Regions from separate parts of the Enterobacter sp. JH25 genome, predicted to be linked through region 1. Evidence: predicted binding sites of a transcription regulator. Region 1 holds the regulator's gene; each other region holds the start of a gene.

Evidence for each region. Region 1 encodes CRP, which controls carbon source genes, mostly activating them, when cyclic AMP is high. Its sites were predicted from a motif close to ATGTGANNNNNNTCACAT; they were not measured.
Region 2: ldtB (L,D-transpeptidase) is a predicted target of CRP. The motif match lies at 1,376-1,393, and genes of this name have one in related genera.
Region 3: focA (formate transporter FocA) is a predicted target of CRP. The motif match lies at 1,998-2,015, and genes of this name have one in related genera.
Region 4: uxuA (mannonate dehydratase) is a predicted target of CRP. The motif match lies at 2,159-2,176, and genes of this name have one in related genera.

What each region holds. Positions count from the first base shown of each region.
Region 1 covers NZ_CP091319.1:4,265,955-4,269,156, reverse strand. The annotation lists gene L2Y28_RS20630 (YccS/YhfK family putative transporter) at 1-977, opposite strand, end outside; gene crp (cAMP-activated global transcriptional regulator CRP) at 1,035-1,667, opposite strand; gene L2Y28_RS20620 (OsmC family protein) at 1,978-2,382, shown strand; gene L2Y28_RS20615 (phosphoribulokinase) at 2,468-3,202, opposite strand, start outside.
Region 2 covers NZ_CP091319.1:1,424,496-1,427,697, forward strand. The annotation lists gene L2Y28_RS06760 (GntR family transcriptional regulator) at 1-314, shown strand, start outside; gene ldtB (L,D-transpeptidase) at 356-1,276, opposite strand; gene L2Y28_RS06770 (ABC-F family ATPase) at 1,499-3,094, shown strand; gene L2Y28_RS06775 (TIM-barrel domain-containing protein) at 3,187-3,202, opposite strand, start outside.
Region 3 covers NZ_CP091319.1:1,548,503-1,551,704, forward strand. The annotation lists gene pflB (formate C-acetyltransferase) at 1-1,030, opposite strand, end outside; gene focA (formate transporter FocA) at 1,082-1,939, opposite strand; gene ycaO (30S ribosomal protein S12 methylthiotransferase accessory factor YcaO) at 2,344-3,202, opposite strand, start outside.
Region 4 covers NZ_CP091319.1:3,039,260-3,042,461, forward strand. The annotation lists partial or broken gene L2Y28_RS14555 (YkgJ family cysteine cluster protein) at 1-18, opposite strand, end outside; gene yeiP (elongation factor P-like protein YeiP) at 183-755, shown strand; gene uxuA (mannonate dehydratase) at 872-2,062, opposite strand; gene L2Y28_RS14570 (mannitol dehydrogenase family protein) at 2,268-3,202, shown strand, end outside.

The sequences.
Region 1 (3,202 bases):
CGGGCGATGCGGCTGAAATGCCAGGCGGCAAACTGCCCGACCGGGTTATCCGCGTGCTGACGCGCAATCTTTTCCAGCGCGCCGAGCTGTTTGTCCATGTTAAAGCGCGTCGGATAGCGGTGATAGAGGATATCGTCAGCCAGCACCCGCAGGCGCGCCGCGACGGTCTGCGCGTTCCAGCGGATCACCGCTTCCGCATGGCTGCGCTCCACCAGCTTTTGCACCTCTTCCGGATTATGAAGGCTGACGGAAATATGCTCCTGCAAATCCAGCCCGACCTGGAAGGTACGCAGCAGCCGCTTATATTCATGATTTTTGTTGGCGGCAAGCATGTGCAACTGCTGATAGCACTGGCTGATCAGATCCACCACTTTTTGCTGGCGTGCCAGCAGCGGCGGCAGGGATTTTTCCGGGTCGGTATGTTGCGTGAGCAGGGTGTATTTTGCTTCGCAGTATTCAGCAAGCTGCACGTAGAGCAGGCTCAGGGATTCGCGAAGCGGCTGTTCCCGCCACAACCAGAACCAGAACCAGTTAAACAGCCCGTACCACAGCGTGCCGAGGGCGTAGATCAGCAATGGCTCCCACACCGGCATATTGCCCGCAAGGCTTAAGGTGAAGATGGCGGCAATCAGCGACGCGGGAAGCAGGCGGGCGTGCAGCGAGCTGATTTCAGCGGTTACGCCAAGCGTCATCGCCAGCACGGTCAGGATCAGCGGCAGAGGAATGTCGCGGGCCAGTAAGAGTTGCACGGCAAGGCTACAGCCGGCAAACAGGCAGCCGCCAATAATCAGGCGTTTGAAAAAGCGTTTATGCGGGGTGTCCAGACCGGCAATGTTGCAGCAGGCGGGCACGAGGGAAAACAGCAGGCCTTGCTGAAGATGTCCGAGGATCAGGCCCACGGCCACGGGAAGACACAACACCAGCGTTTGTCGCAGTGCGTAGTTAACTTCCGGGTGATAGATCAGCCTGCGCCACATAAGGAGTAGAGACAAAAACGGCGTGCCACCCTGCGGCGGCACGCCGTTTTACCGGAATTAACGGGTCCCGTAAACCACGATGGTTTTACCGTGGGCGGAGATCAGGTTCTGGTCTTCCAGCATCTTCAGGATACGGCCCACTGTTTCACGGGAGCAGCCGACGATCTGACCGATTTCCTGGCGGGTAATTTTAATTTGCATACCGTCAGGGTGGGTCATGGCGTCTGGCTGTTTCGCCAGGTTCAACAGAGTCTGCGCGATACGACCGGTCACGTCCAGGAAGGCGAGGTTACCCACCTTCTCAGAGGTCACTTGCAGACGGCGTGCCATCTGGGAAGAAAGACGCATCAGGATGTCAGGGTTGACCTGAATCAGCTGACGGAATTTCTTGTAAGAAATTTCAGCCACTTCACATGCTGTTTTTGCACGAACCCAGGCGCTACGTTCCTGGCCTTCTTCAAACAGGCCCAGTTCACCGATAAAATCGCCCTGGTTCAGATAAGAAAGGATCATCTCTTTCCCTTCTTCATCTTTGATCAGCACGGCCACCGAGCCTTTAACGATGTAATACAACGTTTCCGCTTTTTCACCCTGGTGAATCAGCGTGCTCTTTGATGGGTACTTATGAATGTGGCAATGAGACAAGAACCATTCGAGAGTCGGGTCTGTTTGCGGTTTGCCAAGCACCATGCGCTGTTATCCTCTGTTATAAGCTGTCACCAGAGTCATAAGATGCATCCGGACTCTGGGGTTGCAATCGAATTCTTACCCATACCTGGGAAGTCGGCTGTCGTAACGTTTCGCAGCCAGTAAAGTTTGATGTCCTCTGCATACATGTGTAACGTCAATGTATTACTGTAGCATCCAGAGTGTTTTAGCATAGCTTTCGCCGCGTGTCTCCTGGTGTCTCGCTTCAGCATGACGCAGGTCGCCTTCCGTTGCGAGAAATGTAACGTACACGTAATCTGTCATAAAAAATGCAACGTTGGAGTGAGTGAATATGCAAGCGCGTGTGAAATGGGTTGAAGGGTTAACGTTCCTGGGCGAGTCTGCTTCCGGGCACCAGGTTTTGATGGATGGGAACTCCGGCGATAAAGCTCCAAGCCCGATGGAAATGGTGCTGATGGCGGCAGGTGGATGCAGTGCGATCGACGTGGTGTCGATCCTGCAAAAAGGCCGTCATGACGTGACCGATTGTGAAGTGAAGCTGACGTCAGAACGTCGCGAAGAGGCGCCACGTCTGTTCACGCATATTAATCTGCACTTTATCGTCACCGGCAAAGAACTGAAGGATGCGGCGGTCTCGCGTGCGGTTGACCTGTCAGCGGAGAAATACTGCTCTGTGGCGCTAATGCTGGAGAAAGCGGTAAACATCACCCATTCGTATGAAGTGATCGAGGCTTAATTTTTGGCGGGTGGCGCTTCGCTTACCCGCCCTACAAAAGCACGCCCGTAGGCCCGGTAAGCGCAGCGCCACCGGGCAAAACAACTCACGCGATTTGCTTTCCTTCCATCAGCCGCTGCACCAGCGGTGTCATGATCAGCTCCATTGCCAGCCCCATTTTTCCCCCGGGCACCACTAACGTATTCATGTGCGAAATAAACGAACCCTGTAGCATCGCCAGCAGCCAGGGGTAATCAATGCCTTCCAGGTTGCGGAAGTGGATCACCACAAAGCTCTCGTCCAGGGAAGGGATGCTTTTTGCCGCGAACGGGTTGGAGGTGTCCACGGTGGGGACGCGCTGGAAGTTAATGTGGGTTCGGGAGAACTGCGGCGTCAGGAAGTTGATGTAATCTTCCATGGAGCGCACCACCGAGTCCATGACCGCCTCTCGCGAATGGCCGCGCTCGCTCATGTCACGCGTCAGCTTCTGGATCCACTCAAGGTTAACAATCGGCACCACCCCCACCAGCAAATCCACGTGGCGCGCCACGTCGTGCTGAGGCGTCACCACGCCGCCGTGCAATCCTTCGTAAAACAGCACGTCAGTCGGTTCCGGCAGCGGCTGCCAGGGCGTGAACGTGCCGGGGACCTGGTTCCAGGGCACGGCTTCATCGTAGGTGTGGAGATACTTGCGGGACTGCCCGGTACCGCTTTGCCCGTATTCACGGAAGGTTTGCTCCAGCAGGCCGAAGTCATTCGCCTCCGGGCCAAAATAGCTGATGTGTTTACCCAGATCGCGCGCCTTGCGGATGGCCATATCCATCTCCGGGCGCGTGTAGCG
Region 2 (3,202 bases), 1.9 Mb from region 1:
ACGGTGAGCCGATGTCCCTGGACGCCACGGTGATGCCGCTCAATCTGGTGCCCGGCCTGAACAAAACCCATCTTGAAAGTTCGGTATTCCGGTATGTGCAGGAGACGCTGGGGCTGAAGATCATGGGATCGTATCGTGTGGTGCGGGCGCTGAAGCCCAGTGCGCTGGATATGCAGCATCTGGTCTGTGAGCCAACCGACCCGGTGCTGGAGGTCGAGCAGGTGATCTATCTGGAAGATGGTACGCCGCTGGAGTACGCCCATTGTCACTATCGCTATGACCATGGCGGCATCGTAATTGTGAATAACGGATAAAAAAAAGCGGGCCTTGAGGCCCGCTTTGTTCGTGCTCGCGATTAGTTCAAACGCACCGGCATACCGGAACGGTTCTGAATCGCCTGATCAACGATGGTCGTGTCAACATCCGCCTGAGAGGTAACGGACTGCACCGCGCTGGTCAGCTTAATCGGTACGATTTCGTTGTTGTTGATCTGATCTTCGCTGGTGGACAGCGGGTTATGCACTTCAATGTAACGGCTGCCGTCCGGCTCTGACGTCGCTTTCACCGGTTCGTTAATGAACTGCACGCGCGTACCGACCGGCACGTTATCGAACAGGAATTTGATGTCTTCATTACGCAGACGTACGCAGCCGTGGCTTACGCGCAGGCCGATACCGAAGTTGGCGTTAGTACCGTGGATGGCATACAGACGGCCAATGTACAGCGCGTACAGACCCATCGGGTTATCCGGGCCAGCAGGCACAACCGCCGGTAGCGGTTCACCGGCAGCAATGTACTCAGCGTGCATTTTGGCGGTCGGCGTCCAGGTTGGGCCCGCTTTCTTACGCTCCACTTTGGTGGTCCAGTTCAGCGGGGTGTCTTTACCCAGCTGACCGATACCGATAGGCAGAACGATCACGGTGTTGGTGCCTTTCGGGTAGTAATACAGACGCATTTCGGCGCTGTTAATCACGATACCTTCGTGCACGGTATCCGGCAGGATCAGCTGCTGTGGAATGTTGAGTACGGTACCCGCTTTCGGCAGATACGGGTCAACGCCCGGGTTCGCTTCCAGCATGTTAGACAGGCCGAGCTGATACTGCGCCGCGAAGTATTCCAGCGGCTGAGTGTTACCTTCCGGAACTGTCACCACCTGGTTTTCACCCACCAGACGGCTTCCGTCTGTCGGCAGGGGATACGTCACCGCAGACGCGGTCTTACAAAAACCTACTACGGCTAACGCCGCCGCAAAAAGCGTTGTTAATTTCATGTTCATGTTATGCGAGGTATCTAAGCCATTCTGGCGATGAGTTGAGAAGTCTGAATCTGTAATGGGAGCGCATTATATGTGCATTCCCGTTAACTGGGAATTCAGATGTGTACGAAATCACATTTTTTTCGATTTTGTTAAAGTTTAGTGGATTACCGCAACACAGGATCTCAATTCGGAATTGTGGCATAATGCCGCGTTTATCACACTTTTCGCAGGAATCTCTCCGTGTTAGTTACCAGCAACGTCACTATGCAGTTTGGCAGTAAGCCGCTGTTCGAAAATATTTCCGTCAAATTTGGCGGCGGCAACCGTTACGGCCTGATTGGTGCCAACGGTAGCGGAAAATCCACCTTTATGAAGATCCTCGGCGGTGACCTGGAGCCGACGCTGGGCAACGTGTCGCTCGACCCGAACGAGCGTATCGGTAAGCTGCGTCAGGATCAGTTCGCCTTCGAAGAGTTCACCGTGCTCGACACCGTGATCATGGGGCATGCGGAGCTGTGGGAAGTGAAGCAGGAGCGCGATCGTATCTACGGTCTCGCTGAGATGAGCGAAGAAGACGGTTACAAAGTGGCCGACCTGGAAACGCAATATGGCGAAATGGACGGCTACTCTGCGGAAGCGCGTGCGGGCGAACTGCTGCTGGGCGTCGGCATTCCTGTTGAACAGCACTATGGTCCGATGAGCGAAGTTGCGCCAGGCTGGAAGCTGCGTGTGCTGCTGGCGCAGGCGCTGTTCTCTAACCCGGACATCCTGCTGCTCGACGAACCGACCAACAACCTGGACATCGACACCATCCGCTGGCTGGAGCAGACCCTGAACGATCGCGACAGCACCATGATCATCATCTCGCACGACCGTCACTTCCTGAACATGGTGTGTACCCACATGGCGGATCTGGATTACGGCGAGCTGCGCGTTTATCCGGGCAACTACGATGAGTACATGACGGCGGCAACCCAGGCGCGTGAACGTCTGCTTGCCGACAACGCCAAGAAGAAAGCGCAGATTGCGGACCTGCAATCCTTCGTGAGCCGCTTCAGCGCTAACGCCTCTAAATCGCGCCAGGCAACGTCGCGTGCCCGTCAGATCGACAAAATCAAGCTGGAAGAGGTAAAAGCCTCCAGCCGTCAGAACCCGTTCATTCGCTTCGAGCAGGACAAGAAGCTGTTCCGTAACGCGCTGGAAGTGGAAGCCCTCACCAAAGGCTTCGATGAAGGCCCGCTGTTCAAAAACTTCAACCTGCTGCTGGAAGTGGGCGAGAAGATTGCTATCCTGGGTGCCAACGGCGTGGGTAAATCCACTATGCTGAAAACTCTGGTGGGCGAAATGCAACCGGATAACGGTACCGTGAAATGGTCTGAAAACGCGCAGATTGGTTACTACGCGCAGGACCATGAATATGAGTTCGAAAACGATCTGACCGTCTTCGACTGGATGAGCCAGTGGAAGCAGGAAGGCGACGACGAGCAGGCGGTACGCAGCATTCTGGGGCGTCTGCTGTTCAGCCAGGACGACATCAAAAAGCCCGCCAAAGTGCTCTCCGGTGGTGAAAAGGGCCGTATGCTGTTCGGCAAGCTGATGATGGAAAAACCGAATATCCTGGTGATGGACGAACCAACCAACCACCTGGATATGGAATCGATCGAATCCCTGAACATGGCGCTGGAAATGTATCAGGGCACCCTGATCTTCGTCTCTCACGACCGTGAGTTCGTCAGCTCCCTGGCGACCCGCGTGATCGAAATCACGCCAGAGCGCGTGGTGGACTTCACCGGTAACTACGAAGATTACCTGCGCAGTAAAGGTATCGAGAGTTAAAAAAATAGCCGGGTGGCGGCTTCGCCTTACCCGGCCTACGTTCTATCCCCTCTCCCTGTGGGAGAGGGTTAGGGTGAGGGCATCAGGCCGCACTAAACCACCCACTCG
Region 3 (3,202 bases), 2.0 Mb from region 1:
CGCCCATACCGCCGATAGATTCGGTTGCCCAGATTGGGTCACCAGAGAACAGCTCATCATATTCTGGAGTACGCAGGAAACGAACCATACGCAGTTTCATGACCAGGTGGTCAATCATTTCCTGAGCGTCTTGCTCGGTGATTTTGCCTGCTTTGATATCGCGTTCGATATACGCATCCAGGAAGGTGGATACGCGGCCGAAGGACATTGCTGCACCGTTCTGAGACTTAACCGCGGCCAGGTAGCCGAAGTAGGTCCACTGGATAGCTTCCTGAGCGTTGGTTGCAGGACCAGAGATATCACAGCCGTATTTAGCCGCCATCTCTTTGATCTGACCCAGCGCACGGTGCTGTTCAGCAATCTCTTCACGCAGACGGATAGTCGCTTCCAGGTTTACGCCGTTTTCCAGGTCAGACTGGAGAGAGACGAACTGCGCGTATTTGTCTTTCATCAGGAAGTCGATACCGTACAGCGCAACGCGACGGTAGTCACCGATGATACGGCCACGGCCATAGGCATCTGGCAGACCGGTCAGAACGCCAGATTTACGGCAGTTCAGAATGTCTTTGGTGTAAACATCGAATACACCCTGGTTATGGGTTTTACGGTATTCGGTGAAGATTTTTTTCAGCATTGGGTCCAGCTCGCGGTTATACGCTTTGCAGGAACCTTCAACCATTTTAATGCCACCGAACGGGATGATTGCGCGTTTCAGTGGTGCTTCAGTCTGGAGACCAACGATTTTCTCAAGGGCTTTGTTGATGTAGCCAGCATCGTGAGAAGTGATGGTAGAAGCAACGGAGGTGTCAAAATCAACTGGCGCGTGAGTGCGGTTTTCCAGTTTAACGCCTTCCATTACGCTGTCCCACAGCTTGGTGGTTGCATCAGTCGCACCAGCCAGGAAGGATTCGTCACCTTCATACGGGGTATAGTTTTTCTGAATGAAGTCACGGACGTTGACTTCATTCTGCCAGTCACCTTTCGTAAAACCTTCCCAGGCTGTGGCTAACTTTTCATTAAGCTCGGACATGTAACACCTACCTTCTTAAGTGGATTTTTTATTTACTGCCTGAGACAACCATTAATGATGATCGCCGCCACGCAGGTAAATGACCCAGTATGTCAACCCAACTAACAGACCCCCACCGATAATGTTCCCGATAGTGACGGGGATCAGGTTATCAGTAATGAAATTCATAATAGTCAGGTGTGAAAAACTTTCCGGGGTTGAACCAACAGCAGTCCAGAACTCCGGGCTTGCAAAGTTGCGGATAACAATCCCCATCGGGATCATGAACATATTCGCAATACTGTGCTCAAAGCCGCTGGCAACAAACATCGCAACCGGCAGAACCATAATCATGGCTTTATCCATCAGGCTACGACCAGAGTAGCTCATCCAGACCGCCAGGCAGACCATCAGGTTTGCAAGGATGCCGAGAGCAACGGCTTCGATAAATGTATGGTGCATTTTGTGGTCGGCGGTTTGCAGGACGTTAAGCCCCCAGCCGCCGTTGGCGGTCATGTACTCGCCAGAAAGCCACATCAACAGAACAAAGAGCAGACAGCCAATCAGGTTGCCAACGTAGACGTTGAGCCAGTTGCGCCCCAGTTGACCCCAGGTAATTCTTCCGCTGGCTTTTGCCACAACAATCAGCACCGTTGAGGTGAAGAGGTCGGCGCCGCAGATGACGCAGAGGATCAGGCCCAGTGAGAAGCAAATACCACCAATCAGTTTCGCTATGCCGAAAGGCATCCCGGCAGTGCCGGTGGTGGCTGTGATATAGAAGACGAAAGCGATGGAGATGAACACCCCAGCCGTAATGGCCAGAAAGAACGTCGTCATCGGATGTTTCGTTGCTTTGTAGACACCCGCTTCTTCGGCAACTTTCGCCATCGCAGCGGGGAGTAATAGATCAAAAGGGTTGTCAGCTTTCACACTAACTCTCTCTTTATTAAGTCGGCGACGAGATACTAACAAAGCATTATAGAAGAGAAATTGATATAGATCATATCTCGCCTGGCCTATAGGCCCGCAGTGTGTGTGGTTTTACAGCAAAAGCGGAGTAAGTATTTGATTATCCGTATAAAAATAAATTTTAAAAGTTATGAAAAGAGTTGAATTTTTTCCTTCAGCCTCCCGTGGAACAGTTAATTAAAATGGAGTATTTATTAGAATTAGTAACAGTAAAGCCAGGTAAGCGTTTTTATATTTACCCGTGGTTAACTTAATTATTACAATTAAACGTCATTGCGGAAAAATAAAAAAAAGGGGCAATGAAATTGCCCCGTAATATAGCTCAGGCGATTGAATACGCCTACAGCCATTAATGTTATATGCGCTTATTTTGACCAGTAAGCGGCTTTAGCCTTCTGCAATTTTTCATACGCATTCAGCAGTGACTGATGCGCCGGGAAGGCTTTCAGATCGCTGTCAACCGCTTGCAGGCCATAGAACGGTTCTTCACCGCTCAGCGCCGCGCTGGCAGCTTCAACGGCATCTGCACCGTACATGCGGACGAAGGCGTTCAGATACTGCAATGGCTCGCGGTCGTCTTCCTGAGAAAGCAGGAGCAGCGTTTGCAGGCAACGGTAATAGTTAGTGCGCTCGGCGGAGAAGACGGACTGGTTAAACTCCATCGTCCACTCGGTCCAGGCCAAAGCCTGATCCAGATCGCCGCCCGCCAGCGCCAGCATCGCTTTTAGCTCGCCGATGCGCAGCGTGTACCAGCCGTTATCTTTTCCGGTTGCCAGACCCAGCAGTTCGCGTACGCGGGTGAAATCATCGTGTCCTTCTTCGTCCAGTTGGGCGATCAGGTTCAGATAATCTTCTTTATCCCACTCGCTGCCCGGCAGGGCCAGCAGGGTTTCACGCAGATGCGCGCCCATGCTGTTGTTCGCCAGCCACAGATCTTCTGCCGGATAGATGTCCGACATACCCGGCACAATAATACGGCACGCATAAACGCCGAGGTGTTCATAGTCGGCAATATAGACTTCCTGATCTTCCGCGTTGAAGATCGCCATCAGGGTGGCGAACTCTTCTTCCGTCGTACCGGCAAAGCTCCAGTCCACGAACGGATAGTCCGCGTCCTGTTTGAACATATCCCAGGAGATCAAACCGCTGGAGTCGATGAAGTGCGTTTCGAGGTTGGTGTGCTCGGCGACTTCTTCGTCATCAAAGGTTGGCGGGGTGAATACG
Region 4 (3,202 bases), 1.2 Mb from region 1:
GTCGGAACGACAATCCATACATGCTCTCTGTTGGTGGCAGATGCCCGCGCAGTCGGGCATTGCGCGCACAGTAACACCTTTTATGTATTGATAGCAAAACCCACGAATTCCGCTTGCCTGAAAGGCCGCGCGCGAGTAATTTGGCGCGATATTTTTTACCTCCCGTAAACAGGATTACTGCAATGCCAAGAGCGAACGAAATCAAGAAAGGTATGGTACTGAATTACAACGGCAAACTGCTGATTGTGAAAGATATCGACATTCAGGCACCCAGCGCCCGTGGCGCAGCAACGCTGTATAAAATGCGTTTCTCCGATGTCCGTACCGGCCTGAAAGTGGAAGAACGTTTTAAAGGCGACGATATCGTGGATACCGTGACCCTGACCCGTCGCTACGTTGATTTCTCCTACATTGACGGCAACGAATACGTGTTCATGGATAAAGAAGATTACACCCCGTATATCTTCACCAAAGATCAGATCGAAGAAGAGCTGCTGTTTATTCCTGAAGGTGGAATGCCGGACATGCAGGTGCTGACCTGGGATGGCGTGCTGCTGGCGCTGGAGCTGCCGCAGACCGTTGATCTGGAAATCGTTGAAACGGCACCGGGCATCAAAGGCGCGTCTGCAAGCGCGCGTAACAAACCGGCTACCCTGACTACCGGTCTGGTCGTACAGGTGCCAGAATACCTGTCAGCGGGCGAGAAAATCCGTATCCATATCGAAGAAAAACGCTATATGGGTCGCGCTGACTGATTGTGGCGTTTGCCGGGTGGCAGCTGCGCCTTACCCGGCCTACAAAAACACAAAAACCGGCCTCAGAGCCGGTTTTTCGTAGGCCCGGTAAGCGTAGCGCCACCGGGCAATCAGGCTTACAGAAGCTCTGGATACTTCGTCATTTTCAGCGCCAGCTCGATACCGCGCACTTCCGCCATCCCTTTCAGACGGCCAATCGCCGAATACCCTGGATTCGTTTTCTTGCGCAGATCGTCCAGCATCTGATGCCCGTGATCCGGACGGAACGGGATAGGACGTACATCCCCCGCCTGCTTACGACGTACTTCTTCAGAGAGAATGGCATCCACCACCGCAACCATGTTCACGTCGCCGCCAAGGTGGGCTGCTTCATGGAAGGTTTTTGGATTCTCTTCACGGCAGGTTGCACGCAGGTGAGTGAAATGAATGCGATCCCCAAAGGTTTCGATCATCCGCACCAGATCGTTATCCGCACGCACGCCGTAAGAGCCCGTACACATGGTAAAGCCGTTGTAGATGCTGTCTACCGTCTCTTTTAGCCACTGCATATCCTCAATGGTCGACACGATACGCGGCAGGCCGAGGATTGGGCGCGGAGGATCGTCCGGATGGACCGCCAGCCGCACGCCCGCTTCTTCTGCCACCGGCACAATAGCGCGCAGGAAGTGCGCCATGTTTTCACGCAGCTGGTTTTTATCGATATCGCCATATTCCGCCAGGCGCGCGCGGAACTGATCGAGGGTATAGCCCTCTTCCGCCCCCGGCAGGCCCGCGATAATATTGCGAACCAGCTTCTCAATGTCCGCTTCACTGGCGGCATTGAACCACGCCAGCGCCTGCTGCTGCTCTTCGGCGGTGTAGTCTGCTTCCGCCCCCGGACGCTTCAGAATGTGCAGCTCGAAAGCCGCAAAAGCGATTTGATCGAAACGCAGCGCCTTCGAACCATCGGCCATTTCATATTCCAGGTCGGTACGCGTCCAGTCCAGAATTGGCATAAAGTTATAGCAGACGGTATCAATACCGCAGGCCGCCAGGTTACGAATGCTCTGCTGATAATTCGCAATCCAGGTTTCACACTCACCGGAGTGGGTTTTGATATCTTCGTGAACCGGAATACTTTCCACGACAGACCAGGTTAGACCCTTCTCTGCCAGCTGTGCCTGACGCTTTTGGATTTCCTCCACCGGCCACACCTGACCGTTCGGAATATGATGCAGCGCCGTGACCACACCCGTTGCGCCAGCCTGACGCACATCATCAAGAGAAACCGGATCGTTCGGCCCGTACCAACGCCAGGTTTGTTCCATTGCCCCACCCTCTCAAGTTGTTATACCAATATGGATTACCTCAATGACGACTACCATACATGTTTAATCGAAGTGGTCAACACAGCGCGCGACATTGATTGATCAAACTCACATAACCGGGATATTTACGGCTTACCAATTTAATTTGTTGTCATATAACTTTACACTGGCATTGTTAATTAATGGTTAATCAGGTGTGTACTACATGAAGACTATTGCCTCCACCGCGCTTCCTGCTCATGTCCAGCAGCCCCGCTACGATCGCGAGCAGTTACGCTCCCGCATCGTCCATTTCGGCTTTGGCGCGTTCCACCGGGCGCATCAGGCGTTGTTAACAAACCGGGTGCTGAACGCCAAAGGAGGCGACTGGGGTATTTGTGAGATTAGCCTCTTTAGCGGCGATGTTCTCATGCGCCAGCTCCGCGCGCAGGATCATCTGTTTACCGTGCTGGAGAAAGGTGCCGAAGGCAATCAGCCCATTATTATCGGTGCGGTAAAAGAGTGCCTGAACGCAAAACTCGACTCGCTGGCAGCCATTATTGAGAAGTTCTGCGAACCGCAGGTGGCCATTGTCTCCCTCACCATTACCGAAAAAGGCTACTGCATCGATCCGGCGACGGGGAAACTGGATATGCACAACAGCCGCATTCTGCACGATCTTGAGCATCCGTCTGAGCCGCATTCCGCGCCGGGTATTCTGGTCGAAGCGCTTCATCGCCGCCGCGAGCGCAGCCTGCCAGCGTTTACCGTGCTCTCCTGCGACAACATTCCCGATAACGGCCACGTGGTGAAAAATGCCGTTCTCGGCATGGCCGGAAAGCGTTCCGCAGAGCTGGCCGGATGGATCGAGGCGCACGTGAGCTTCCCTGGCACCATGGTCGACCGAATCGTGCCCGCCGCCACTGACGCCTCACTCGCGGAAATCACCCAGGAACTTGGCGTTGAAGATCCCTGCGCCATCAGCTGTGAACCGTTCATTCAGTGGGTAGTGGAAGATAACTTTGTCGCCGGGCGTCCGGAATGGGAGGTTGCAGGCGTACAGATGGTTGAGGATGTCCTGCCCTGGGAGCAGATGAAGCTGCGGATGCTGAACGGCAGCCACTCCTTCCTGGCGTATCTGGGCTACCTTGCCGGCTACGC